One region of the Ornithinicoccus sp. genome, then DNA from elsewhere that is predicted to be linked to it. Evidence: riboswitches for the same ligand, from Rfam matches in the RefSeq annotation. Region 1 holds a riboswitch; the other holds the start of a gene.
What was found. Region 1 has a riboswitch for S-adenosylmethionine ahead of AC1QRC_RS02350 (LLM class flavin-dependent oxidoreductase). Riboswitches for the same ligand answer to the same signal wherever they lie in the genome.
Positions count from the first base shown of each region.

Region 2: another riboswitch for S-adenosylmethionine. It lies ahead of AC1QRC_RS04745 (bifunctional o-acetylhomoserine/o-acetylserine sulfhydrylase); the one in region 1 lies ahead of AC1QRC_RS02350 (LLM class flavin-dependent oxidoreductase).

Region 1 covers NZ_CM169976.1:445,177-450,777, reverse strand. Annotated here, with positions in the region: gene AC1QRC_RS02360 (alpha/beta fold hydrolase) at 1-759, shown strand, start outside; SAM riboswitch class IV at 805-920, shown strand; gene AC1QRC_RS02355 (LLM class flavin-dependent oxidoreductase) at 946-2,082, shown strand; SAM riboswitch class IV at 2,480-2,594, shown strand; gene AC1QRC_RS02350 (LLM class flavin-dependent oxidoreductase) at 2,836-4,074, shown strand; gene AC1QRC_RS02345 (NtaA/DmoA family FMN-dependent monooxygenase) at 4,103-5,500, shown strand.
Region 2 covers NZ_CM169976.1:897,272-902,872, forward strand. Annotated here, with positions in the region: gene AC1QRC_RS04735 (NfeD family protein) at 1-248, opposite strand, end outside; gene metX (homoserine O-acetyltransferase MetX) at 301-1,533, opposite strand; gene AC1QRC_RS04745 (bifunctional o-acetylhomoserine/o-acetylserine sulfhydrylase) at 1,533-2,843, opposite strand; SAM riboswitch class IV at 3,060-3,176, opposite strand; gene AC1QRC_RS04750 (hypothetical protein) at 3,318-4,430, shown strand; gene AC1QRC_RS04755 (hypothetical protein) at 4,458-4,922, opposite strand; gene AC1QRC_RS04760 (PspC domain-containing protein) at 4,924-5,601, opposite strand, start outside.

The DNA of each region.
Region 1 (5,601 bases):
GCGGGTGCACCGCCGATCGTGCTGCTGCACGCCGGCTACGTGGACCGCAGGATGTGGACGCGCGAGCTCGCGCACCTGTCGCGGCGGACCCGGACCGTGGTGCCCGAGGCGCGGGCGCACGGCGAGTCGTCGACGCCCTTCACGCCGTTCCGCCAGTGCGACGACGTTGCTGCGCTCGTGCGGGAGCTGGGCGCCGGCCCGGCGGTGCTGATCGGGGTGAGCATGGGTGCCAGTGCCGCGCTCGATACGGCGCTCGAGCACCCCGACGTGGTGAGGGCGTTGGTGATCAGCGGCGCCGGGACCAACGAGCCGGTCTGGGACAGCCCGGAGATAGGAGCGCTGTTGGCGGAGCGGGACCGGGCGGAGCGGGAGATGGACGCTCCGGCCTGGCTCGCCGCCTCGCTCCGGGCCAACATCGGCCCCGACCGGCCGCTGGAGGACGTCGATCCGGCCTTCGTCAGCCTGGTGCAGCAGATGGAGCAGGACTTCGTGGCCACCCATGTCCGTCCCGGGGTGGTGCCGCCCTCCCACGTGACGGGTTCGTGGGAGCGGCTCGGCGAGATCCCGGTGCCGGTGCTCGGCATCGTCGGCGAGCTGGACTACGTCGACCACCACCGGATGTGTGAGCGGGCGGTCGCCGCCGTGCAGGACGGGCGGGGTGTCGTGCGGATCACCGGGGCCGGGCACCTGCCCAACCTGGAGGCTCCCGAGCGGTGGGAGGACGCCGTCGACGAGTTCCTGGACCAGATCAGGGTCTGAGGGCAGGTTGTCGGGCCTGCTCGGCGGGTCGGTATCCTCGGTGCCGGTCGAGAGTTCCGGTGTCCAAGCCCTGGCTGAGCCGGACGGCAACCCTTCCGCATGGTGACGGGGTGCTCCAGGTGATGACCAGGCTGGCCCGCCCGGGTCGGCAAGCACGTATGCCGCTCTCACTCCAGGAGTTCTCAGATGGCCGTCCCGTTGGGTGTCCTCGACCTCGTTCCCGTCAGCAGCGGTGCGACCGCCGCACAGGCGCTGGCCCACAGTCGCGACCTGGTGCGTCGGGCGGAAGAGGCGGGCTATCACCGCTACTGGTTCGCCGAGCACCACCTCAACCCCGGCGTCGTCGGGTCCTCACCCGCCTTGACCATCGCGCTCGCAGCCGGGGACACCAGCCGGATCCGGCTCGGGTCCGGTGCGGTGCTCGCCGGGCACCGCACCGCGCTGTCGATAGCCGAGGAGTTCGCGCTCCTGGCCGCTGCCTTCCCGGGGCGGATCGACCTGGGTCTGGGCCGCTCGGGAGTGCGGCGGGCACCTGGGGTGGGCCAGCCGGCAGGTCCGCCCCCGTCCCCGCCCGCGGTGGCCGAGCACACCACCCCCGAGGGTTTGCTGATCCCGGCGCCGGTGGCGCTCGGGCCGTTGCTGTCCGGGCCCCGGTTCAGCGCCAGCCAGTCCCTGCTCTACCTCGAGGGCTCCCAGCCGGAGGGATATGCCGAGATCGTCACCGCGATCCAGGACATCCTGGGCGGCGCCCTGGAGGTCGAGGGACTCGCTCTCCCCGAGGCCGCCGCCGACACCCCGAGCGACCCCGAGCTGTGGATCCTCGGGAGCTCCAAGGGCGAGTCGGCGGCCCTCGCGGGCACACGGGGCCTGCGCTTCGGCGCGAACTATCACGTGGCGCCCTCCGGGGTCCTGGACGCAGTCAGCCACTATCGCGACAGCTTCGTCCCCGGAGTGGGCCTGGCGGCACCGCACGTCACGGTGTCGGCGGACGTCGTCGTCGCGCCGACCGACGAGGAGGCCGAGCTCCTGGCAGCCGGCTATGGCCAGTGGGTCGCCTCGATCCGCACCGGCCGTGGCGCGATCCCCTACCCGTCCCCGGAGGAGGCTGCGGCTGAACCGCTGCCGGCGGAGGAGGAGGCGCTCGTGGCAGACCGGGTGAGGACGCGATTCGTCGGCAGCCCCGAGCGGGTTGCCGACCAGCTCGCGGTCCTCCAGGCCGCCAGCGGCGCGGACGAGCTGCTCGTCACGACCATCACGCACGACTACGAGGCGCGCGCCCGCTCCTTCGAGCTGCTCGCCGCCGCCTGGCACGCCCGCCCCTAACTCGACCGGACGGGCGGGCTGGCGATCTAGCGGGTGACCGGACGGGTGGTCTGGCGATCTAGCGGGTGGCCGGACGGGTGGTCTGGCGATCTAGCGGGTGGCCGGACAGGTGGTCTCGCGCTGCCGGGCGGCACGCTGTCGGTCTGCCGCATCCTCACGCAACTGTCTCGGCTCCCTGCCATGGGCTGGGTGGCGGGGGTGATCTCCAGGCGACCCGTCTGGTGGCGGGTAGGACCGCCAGACCACCCGTCTGGTGGCGGGTAGGACCGCCAGCCGACCCGTCTGGTGCCGGGTAGGAGCGCCAGACCACCCGTCCGGTCGGGAGTGAGGGAGGTCACGTCGGGGAGATGCATAACGCAGTTGACTTGATCAACCAAGGTTGTGTTATGTTCATCTCGGTCATGAGCCCCAGCGTCAAGCCCTGGCTTGCTGGGCGGCAACCCTCTCTCGCAGTGGGGTGCTCCAGGTGAGGACCGGGCCGTTCGCAAGACCGCGATCGGCAAGTGCGACACCCACGGAGGTCCCTCCCTTGAAGACGGTCACCCCGGACCCGCAGCACGTCCGGACCTCGTTCGTCCCCCGCGGCATGACTCTCCTCGCGACCGCCGCGCGCCCCGAGATGCCCTCGGTGCGCGCGCGCAGTTGTTGTCGCTGAGCGACCCGCGCCCCGCACCGCCTCCGCACCAGCCCCGGGGACCCGCTCCCCGCCCAGCCCGGTCCGACGACGGACCAGCCTCCCTCCAGGAGTTTCCCTTGAGTTCTGTCCTGCCTACCCCCGAATCCCCGCTCCACCTCGCCGTGGCGCTCGACGGCACCGGGTGGCACCCCGCCTCCTGGCGCCGCGCCGGTGCCCGCGCCACCGAGGTCTTCGGCGGCCGCTACTGGGCCGACCAGGCCCAGGTCGCCGAGCGCGGTCTGCTCGACTTCCTGACCATCGAGGACTCCCTCGGCCCGCAGTCCCCGACGCCGTTGGGCAGCGGGCAGGGTCCGGACCCCAGCCGGCTGCAGGGCCGGCTGGACGCCTCGCTCCTCGCCAGTTGGGTCGCCACCCGGACCGAGCGGATCGGCATCGTCCCGACCATCACGACGACGCACACCGAGCCGTTCCACGTCTCCAAGAACCTGGCCACGCTGGACCACGTCAGCCTGGGGCGGGCGGGGTGGCGGGTGCAGACCTCCCCGAGCGCCGGGGACGCCGCCCACTTCGGTCGCCGCCCGGCGCCGTTCGGCGAGGTCCGCGACGTGCAGCAGCTGCACTCGCCGGAGGCCCAGGCCGCGTTGCGGGCGCTGTTCGAGGAGGCCGCCGACGTCATCGAGGTGGTGCGCCAGCTCTGGGACAGCTGGGAGAAGGACGCCGAGATCCGGGACGTCGCGACGGGCCGGTTCATCGACCGGGACAAGCTGCACTACATCGACTTCGAGGGCGAGTTCTTCTCGGTCAAGGGCCCCTCGATCACGCCGCGTCCACCGCAGGGCCAGCCGGTGGTGACCGCGCTCGGTCACCAGCGGATCCCCTACGAACTGGCCGCCCGGGGCGCCGACGTCCTCTTCGTGACCCCCCAGGACGACGAGGACGCGGCGGCGATCCTGAGCGAGGTGCGGGAGATCGAGGCCCTGCACCGCACCAGTGAGACCCCATTGCTCGTCTTCGCCGACCTGGAGGTGGCGCTGACCACTCCCGAGCACGGCGACGGGCCAGCGCGGCTGGCGGCGCTCAACGACCTGGCCGGCGCGGAGCACCGCTCCGACGCCCTCGTCCTCGCGTGCGACCCGACGGAGCTCGCCGACCTGACGGAGCGCTGGCACGCCCTCGGCTATGCGGGGTTCCGTCTCCGGCCGATCGAGCACGCCGTCGACCTGCCCGCGATCACCGGGGCCCTCGTCCCGGCGCTGCAGCGAGCCGGGCTGTTCCGCACGACCTACGCCGACACCACCCTGCGCGAGCGGCTCGGACTGCCCGTTGCGGTCAACCGCTACGCCACCGCGTCCTGACCACCCCGACACGAAAGAGACGCCTGACATGAGCACACCCCTCAAGCAGGTCATCCTCGGGGCGCACTTCCCCGGGGTGAACAACACGACCGTCTGGAGCGACCCCCGCTCCGGCAGCCACATCGAGTTCGACTCCTTCCGCCGGTTCGCCCAGACCGCCGAGCGCGGACACCTGGACTTCCTCTTCCTGGCCGAGGGCCTCCGGCTCCGGGAGCAGCGCGGGCTGATCCACGACCTCGACGTCGTCGGCCGGCCGGACACCCTCCCGGTGCTGGCCGCGCTGGCCGGCGTCACCGAGCACCTCGGCCTGGTCGGCACCATCAACGCCACGTTCAACGAGCCCTACGAGCTGGCCCGCCAGTTCGCCACCCTGGACCTGCTCTCCGACGGCCGGGCGGCGTGGAACGTGGTGACCAGCTCGGACGCCTTCACCGGTGAGAACTTCCGTCGCGGCGGCTACCTGGACCGCGAGCTGCGCTACGACCGGGCCGAGAGCATCGTCGCTGCGGCCCGGCACCTGTGGGACTCCTGGCAGGCCGACGCCGTGGTCGCTGACCCGGAGACGGGCCGCTTCCTGGCAGACGGCACGGTCGGGGAGTTCGCCTACCGCTCCGCGCACTTCGACATCGCCGGCCACTTCAACGTGCCGCGCACGCCCCAGCAGCACCCCGTCATCTTCCAGGCGGGGGACTCCGACGGTGGCCGGGAGTTCGCCGCGCGCACCGCCGACGCGATCTTCACCCGTCACGGGACGCCCGAGGCCGGCCGGGCCTTCTACCGGGACATCAAGGCCCGGCTGTCCCGCTACGGGCGCGGTCCGGACGAGCTGAAGGTCCTGCCGGGGGTCACCTTCGTGGTCGGGGACACCGACGAGGAGGCGGCCGAGCTCGCGGCCGACATCCGGCGCCAGCAGGTCAGCGGCCAGACCGCGCTGCTGCTGCTGGAGCAGGTCTGGAACCGGGACCTGTCCGGCTACGACCCCGACGGGCCGCTGCCCGACATCGGGCCCGAGACCGGCCCGTCCAGCATCATCCAGGGCAGGGCCCGGCACGTCGACGACGCGCACGCCGAGGTCGCCCGGCTGCGTGCCGTCGCCGAGGAGAAGAACCTCTCGCTGCGCGAGGTCGTCATCGACCAGAGCCAGCGCCAGGCGTTCGTCGGCAGCCCGCGCACCATCGCCGACGCCCTCATCGGCGCGGTGCAGACCGAGGTGAGCGACGGCTTCATCCTCGTCCCGCATCTCACCCCCGGCGGTCTGGACGACTTCGTCGACCGGGTGGTCCCGATCCTGGTGGAGCGGGGGGCCTTGCGGGATTCGTATGCCGAGGGGTCGACCCTGCGCGACCACCTGGGTCTGTCCGCCGCACGCCCCGCCGTGGAGTGGGAGGACCGGGCCGTCGCCGGGTCCCGGAAGGAGTCAGCATGAGCACCGTCATCCTGGTGGGGAACCCGCGCGCCGGGTCCCGGACCGCGGCCCTGGCCCGCACGGTGGCCGACCAGGTCCGCAGGCAGCTGCCGGACCTGGAC
Region 2 (5,601 bases), 450 kb from region 1:
CCCTCGGTCGCGGGCTTGAGCTTGCGCAGGGCGAGGGGGCGCAGCAGGGCGAGGAGCAGCAGCGCGGTGATGACGAAGACGAAGACCTGGCCGGCGAATCCGAGACCGAAGTAGGCGGCGACGGCCGAGGCCACCGCTGCGAGCGCCAGCATGCTGAAGACGAGGTCCAGCGAGGCGATCTCGATCAGTCCGAGGGCCAGGGCCGCCCCGACCCACCAGAGCCACTGGGTCTCGCGCAACCACTCCATCGTGCACCTCCGCCCTTTGCCCCATCGTAGGGGAAGGTGCTCGCGACCCCTATCAGAGGCCGGTCCCGCTGAACTGCAGCTCGTGTGGGGCGACCGCGGGGCGTGCCCGGCCCAGGCGTCCCCCGTCGGCAGGCGCCTGCTCGGGGGGCGCGCCGTCCCGCGTCGCGGACTGTGCCGGTGCCGAGGCACCGATTGGTCGGTCCGCGAGGGCGTCGGCGATGATCGCGAAGACCTGCTCGGTCTCGACCAGGAACCCGTCGTGCCCGTAGGGCGAGGCGATGGTGACCAGGCCCCGACAACTGGGCGCGGTGGCGATGACGGCGCCGTCCTCGGGGGTGAACAGCCGGTCGCTGTCGACCACGGCCACGGTCAGGTCGGCGGTGATGCGGCGCAGGGCGGCCGTGACCCCGCCGCGGTCCCGGCCGATGTCGTGGCCGTTCATCACCTCGGTCAGCACCAGGTAGGTGTTGGCGTCGAAGCGGCGGACCAGCTTGCGCCCGTGGTGCTCCAGGTAGGACTGCACGGCATACCGCCCGCCGTGCGACGGATCCTCGCCCTGCTGGGGGGAGGCCCCGAACCGTTCGCCCAGCTCACCCGCGCTGCGGTATGTGGCGTGGGCGATCTGGCGGGCCACCTCCAGACCGGCGCGCGGACCGGGCCCTGGGTAGTAGTCGCCGCCGACGTAGCCGGGGTCGGACCGGATCGCGTACAGCTGCGGCGTGGCCCACGCGATCTGGTCGGCCGTGGCGGCAGCGGATGTCGCGATCGGCAGGCAGCGGCGCACCCGCCCGGGGAACGTGACCGCCCACTCCAGCGCCCGCATACCGCCCATCGACCCACCGATCACGGCGGCAAAGGATCGGATCCCGAGCCGGTCGGCCAGGGCCGCCTCGGCGCGCACCTGGTCCCGGACGGTCAGCCGGGGGAAGAGCGAACCCCACGGCCGACCGTCCTGTCCCGGGGAGGAGGGCCCGGTGCTGCCTCGGCAGCCGCCGAGGACGTTCGGTGCGATCACGAAGTAGCGGTCGGTGTCGAGGGGGCGACCCGGCCCGATGAGGCCGGGCCACCACCCCGCGGTCGGGCTGTCCGGTCCGGTCTCACCCTCGACGTGGGAGTCCCCGGTGAGTGCGTGCAGCACCAGCACCGCGTTGTCGCCCGCCTCGTTCAGACGTCCCCACGACTCGTACGCGAGGCGGGCGCCCGGCAGTATCTGCCCGGACTCCAGGGTGAGGTCACCGACGACGCGGGAGCGTCGTCCGGATCCGGCGGACAGCCCGACCGGCATCAGGCCCCCTTGGCCGCCACGAAGCCGACCTCAAGGTCGGCCAGGATGTCGTCGACGTGCTCGATCCCGACGGCCAGCCGCACCAGTCCCGGGGTGACCCCGGCTGCGCGCTGGGCCTCCTCGGTGAGCTGGCGGTGGGTGGTCGAGGCGGGGTGGATCACCAGCGACCGGACATCGCCGATGTTGGCGACGTTGGAGTGCAGCTCCAGGGCGGAGACGAAGCGCTTGCCGGCCTCCAGTCCCCCCTCGATCTCGAAGGCGAGGACCGCGCCGGCGCCGCCGGGGAGGTACTTCTGGGCCAGCTCGTAGGACGGGTGGCCCGGCAGCCCGGCGTAGGACACTGACTGCACCTGCTCGTGGTCCAGCAGCCAGTTGGCCACCTGCTTGGCGTTGGCGACGTGCCGCTCGACGCGCAGCGACAGGGTCTCCAGGCCCTGGGCGATGAGGAAGGCGTTGAACGGCGAGATCGCCGGGCCGATGTCACGCAGCAGCTGTACGCGGGCCTTCAGGATGTAGGCCAGGTTGGCCCCGAGCGGGCTGCCCACGCCGAGGTCCCGGGCAAAGACCAGCCCGTGGTAGCTCTCGTCGGGGGTGTTGAATCCGGGGAACCGCTCCGGGTACTGCGCGTAGTCGAAGTTGCCGCTGTCGACGATCACGCCGCCGATGGACGTGCCGTGGCCGCCGAGGTACTTGGTGGCGGAGTGGACGACGATGTCGGCGCCATGCTCGATCGGGCGGTGCAGGAACGGGGTCGGGATGGTGTTGTCCACGATGAGCGGGACACCGACCTCGTGGGCGACCGTCGAGACGGCGACGGTGTCGAGCACCTCGCTGCTCGGGTTGGCCAGGGACTCCGCGTAGAAGGCCTTGGTGTTGTCCTGGGCTGCGGCACGCCACGACTCGGGGTCGGTCGGGTCCTCGACGAAGGTGACCTCGATGCCCAGCTTGGGCAGCGTGTGGGCGAACAGGTTCTGGGTGCCGCCGTAGAGGCTGGGCGAGGCGACCAGGTGGTCGCCGGCGGAGGCCACGTTGAGGATGGCCAGGGTGCTGGCGGCCTGCCCGGAGGCGAGCAGCAGGGCGCCGACCCCGCCCTCGAGGTCGGCAATCCGGTTCTCCACCACCTCGGAGGTCGGGTTGCCGATGCGCGTGTAGACCGGACCGAGGTCCTCGAGGTTGAAGCGGGCGGCGGCGACGTCGGCGTCGTCGAAGACGAACGAGGTCGTCTGGTAGATGGGCAGGGCCCGCGCGCCGGTGACGGCATCGGGGGTCTGCCCGGCGTGGATCTGGCGGGTGGCGAAGGACCAACTCATGGTGGGGATCTCCTGTATGTCGTGGGGAGGGTTCTGCGGGTGTGGTGCGGATGTCGCGCGAGGGCCCTGCGGGCAGGACCCCGGCGCAGGTGGGCTTCACGGGGGACGCGCGCGCCCGCCTACGGCAGGCGGCAGTGTCCGGGTGTCAGTGGCGACACATTCGACAGGTCACAGCGGCGCTCCTTCTACGGCGTCTGCTGGGCCTCTCGGGTGAGTGGCCCGCGCTTGCGGGAACGTCGTGTGACGTCCCGCCAGGTCATCACCCGGGGCACCCCACCGCGAGTGGAGGGTTGCCGCCCAGCAAGCCGGGGCTTGGTGCTGGGACTCATGACCTGTCAGAGATCTAACAGCACGCTGTGACCGAAGTCAATGCGGCTACGACCAATGCGCGGGAGGCTCTCATGAAGAATCTGCGGACATCCGCGACCTTGTGTTGTAGTACTTCGGCATAAGCCGGGCTACTAGTGTCGTTCCATGCAGCCCAGCACCGGCCGCGCCGCAGTCCTGGCCGTCGTCGTGGTCTCGCTCACAGCCTGCGCCGGGACGGACGACGACACCGCCGACGCGACCGACCCGACCTCGACCGCGGAGGCTGGGGCGACCCCGGTGGCTGGGGCGACCGCGGCGCCGCCGGGGGACGACACGTCCGGAGCCACGGACTCGGGGACGTCCCCCGGGGGCACTCCGGCGGGGGCGGGGCTGTTCCTGGTGCCGGAGGACGTCACGCACGTCACGATCACCGACTTCGACGCGATCAGGGCGCGGCTGGGCGTCCCCGACATGACCTCGGACTGGTTGATGACGGACCGGGTCGAGTTCTGGGAGCAGGTCCCGGCCAGCACCGTGCTCCTGACGGACGGGGCGCTGCGGGAGGACAACTCACTCTTCATGCTCGAGTACGGCTTCACGCAGGACGACGTCGACTGGGAGGCACGGTGGGCGGGCGAGGCGCCGGGGATGGCGCTCGGGCTGCGCCCCGACCTCGGCGTGGCGGGGGTGGAACGGGCGCTGACCGACGAGGTGGACGCGGTCGCCGGTGCCGAGCTGGTCCTGCCGGAGCGGGTGGTGGTCAGGGGTGCCGTAGGCCCGGAGGCCCTGCCCCTCGCCACCGACCCTGCCATCGGGCGGTTGGCGGATGTGGACGCCGAGTCTCTCTACCTCCGGCGGGGGTGCATCCCGTTCCATGACGCGCTCGGGGTCGACGCGACCATCGAGCACCAGGACGAGGTCACCGCGGCCCACGACGTCGAGGCACTCCTGCCGGTCGAGGCAGTGGCGGTCGCCTTCACCGGCCGGACGGCCACGTTCCGGCTCGCCTATCCCGCCGGGACGGGCGAAGAGGAGGCCAGGGCCGACCTGGCGGCCCGGTCCGCACTGGCTGCCGACTGGCCCCTCGTCGAGTCGATCACCTTCGCCGACGGCTTCGACGTGGCCCAGCCCTCCCCGGCCCGGTTCGCCGACGGGGTCGGCGAGCTGGACTACCCGGTCACGGCGCCCGGCGGCGCAGCGCACCTGTCGCTGACCGAGGTGCTGCCGGTGGGAGTCTGCAACGAGGTGCCGCCGATGCCCGAGCCGACGGGCCTGTAGGCACCCGACCTGCCGGGTCCGACCCCGTCAGTCCCGCTGGCGCCGACTGGTGAGCCCGACCAGCCCGACGAGGACGAGCAGAGCGCCCAACCCCGCGAAGGCGACGGGCACGGCATACCGCCAGTCGACCGTCACGTCGAAGAGTTGGAGGGTCAGGGCACCCCCGGCCACGGCCAGGCACACCACCCCGAAGGCCACGGTGCCCCACGCTGGCCCACCGGGGGCGGGCAGCCGCTCCGCCGCGGCGGCGCCCGGAGTGCCCGAGTCCGGCGAGGTGGGGTGCTGCTCCACCGGCGGCCCTCCGGCGGAGGTACCGGTGCCGCTGCCCGGGGCGCTGTGCTCGGGGTGGTCCATCCGTGTCGTCGTGTCGGCCGCGAGCGCGCGGGTGGTGTCCTCCTCCGGGGGCACCTGGCGCCACTCGGGCAACTCGGTGCGCTCCACGGGGAAGTCGGGGGCGCCTGAGTGCGGCCGGAGCTGGTTGTCGTCGGTCATGTCAGTTCCTCTCCACAGAGACCTGGCCGATACCCACCTGGGCGTCGATCACGAGGTCCACCGGACCGTCGCCGAGGACCAGGTCCTCCGTCACATTGAGACCACCGAAGATGGCGGCCCCGTCGTCGGCGCTCGGGTCGAAGTTGTTCAGGTTGACGGTGCCGATCCCGCTGCCCGCTTCCACGCGGATGGTCAGGTCATCCGGCACCAGGATCCGCAGGTGCCCGATGTTGACGTCCGCGCTGATGGTCTGCCCGTCAAGGTCCGCGGGGTCCAGGCGGCGCAAGTCCAGGATCCCCTCCCCGGCGCCCAGCGCGAACGTGGAGCCCTCCTCCAGGTTCGTCGGGCGCCAGGTGTCCTGCCCGACCCGGGTCGAGACGCCGTAGTCGTCGGGCAGCGGCGCCACGACCACGGTCGTGATGAGCAGCACCGTGGCGAGGAAGCCGGGCCAGCCGCTGTGCCGACCCGCGGCGCCCAGGAACAGGACGACCAGCCCGAGGACGGCCAGAGCGGCGGCGAGCGCCACGACCAGGTCGTTGCCGGGCAGGTCGAACTCGGTGCCGGACCAGAGCAGCCCACCGAAGGCGAGCATCGCCAGCCCGGTCGCGATCAGGGCGACCAGGGGGCCGCCGGTCTTCCTGCGCTCGCGCACGGGGCGAGGCGGCTTCGGGGGCCGGGG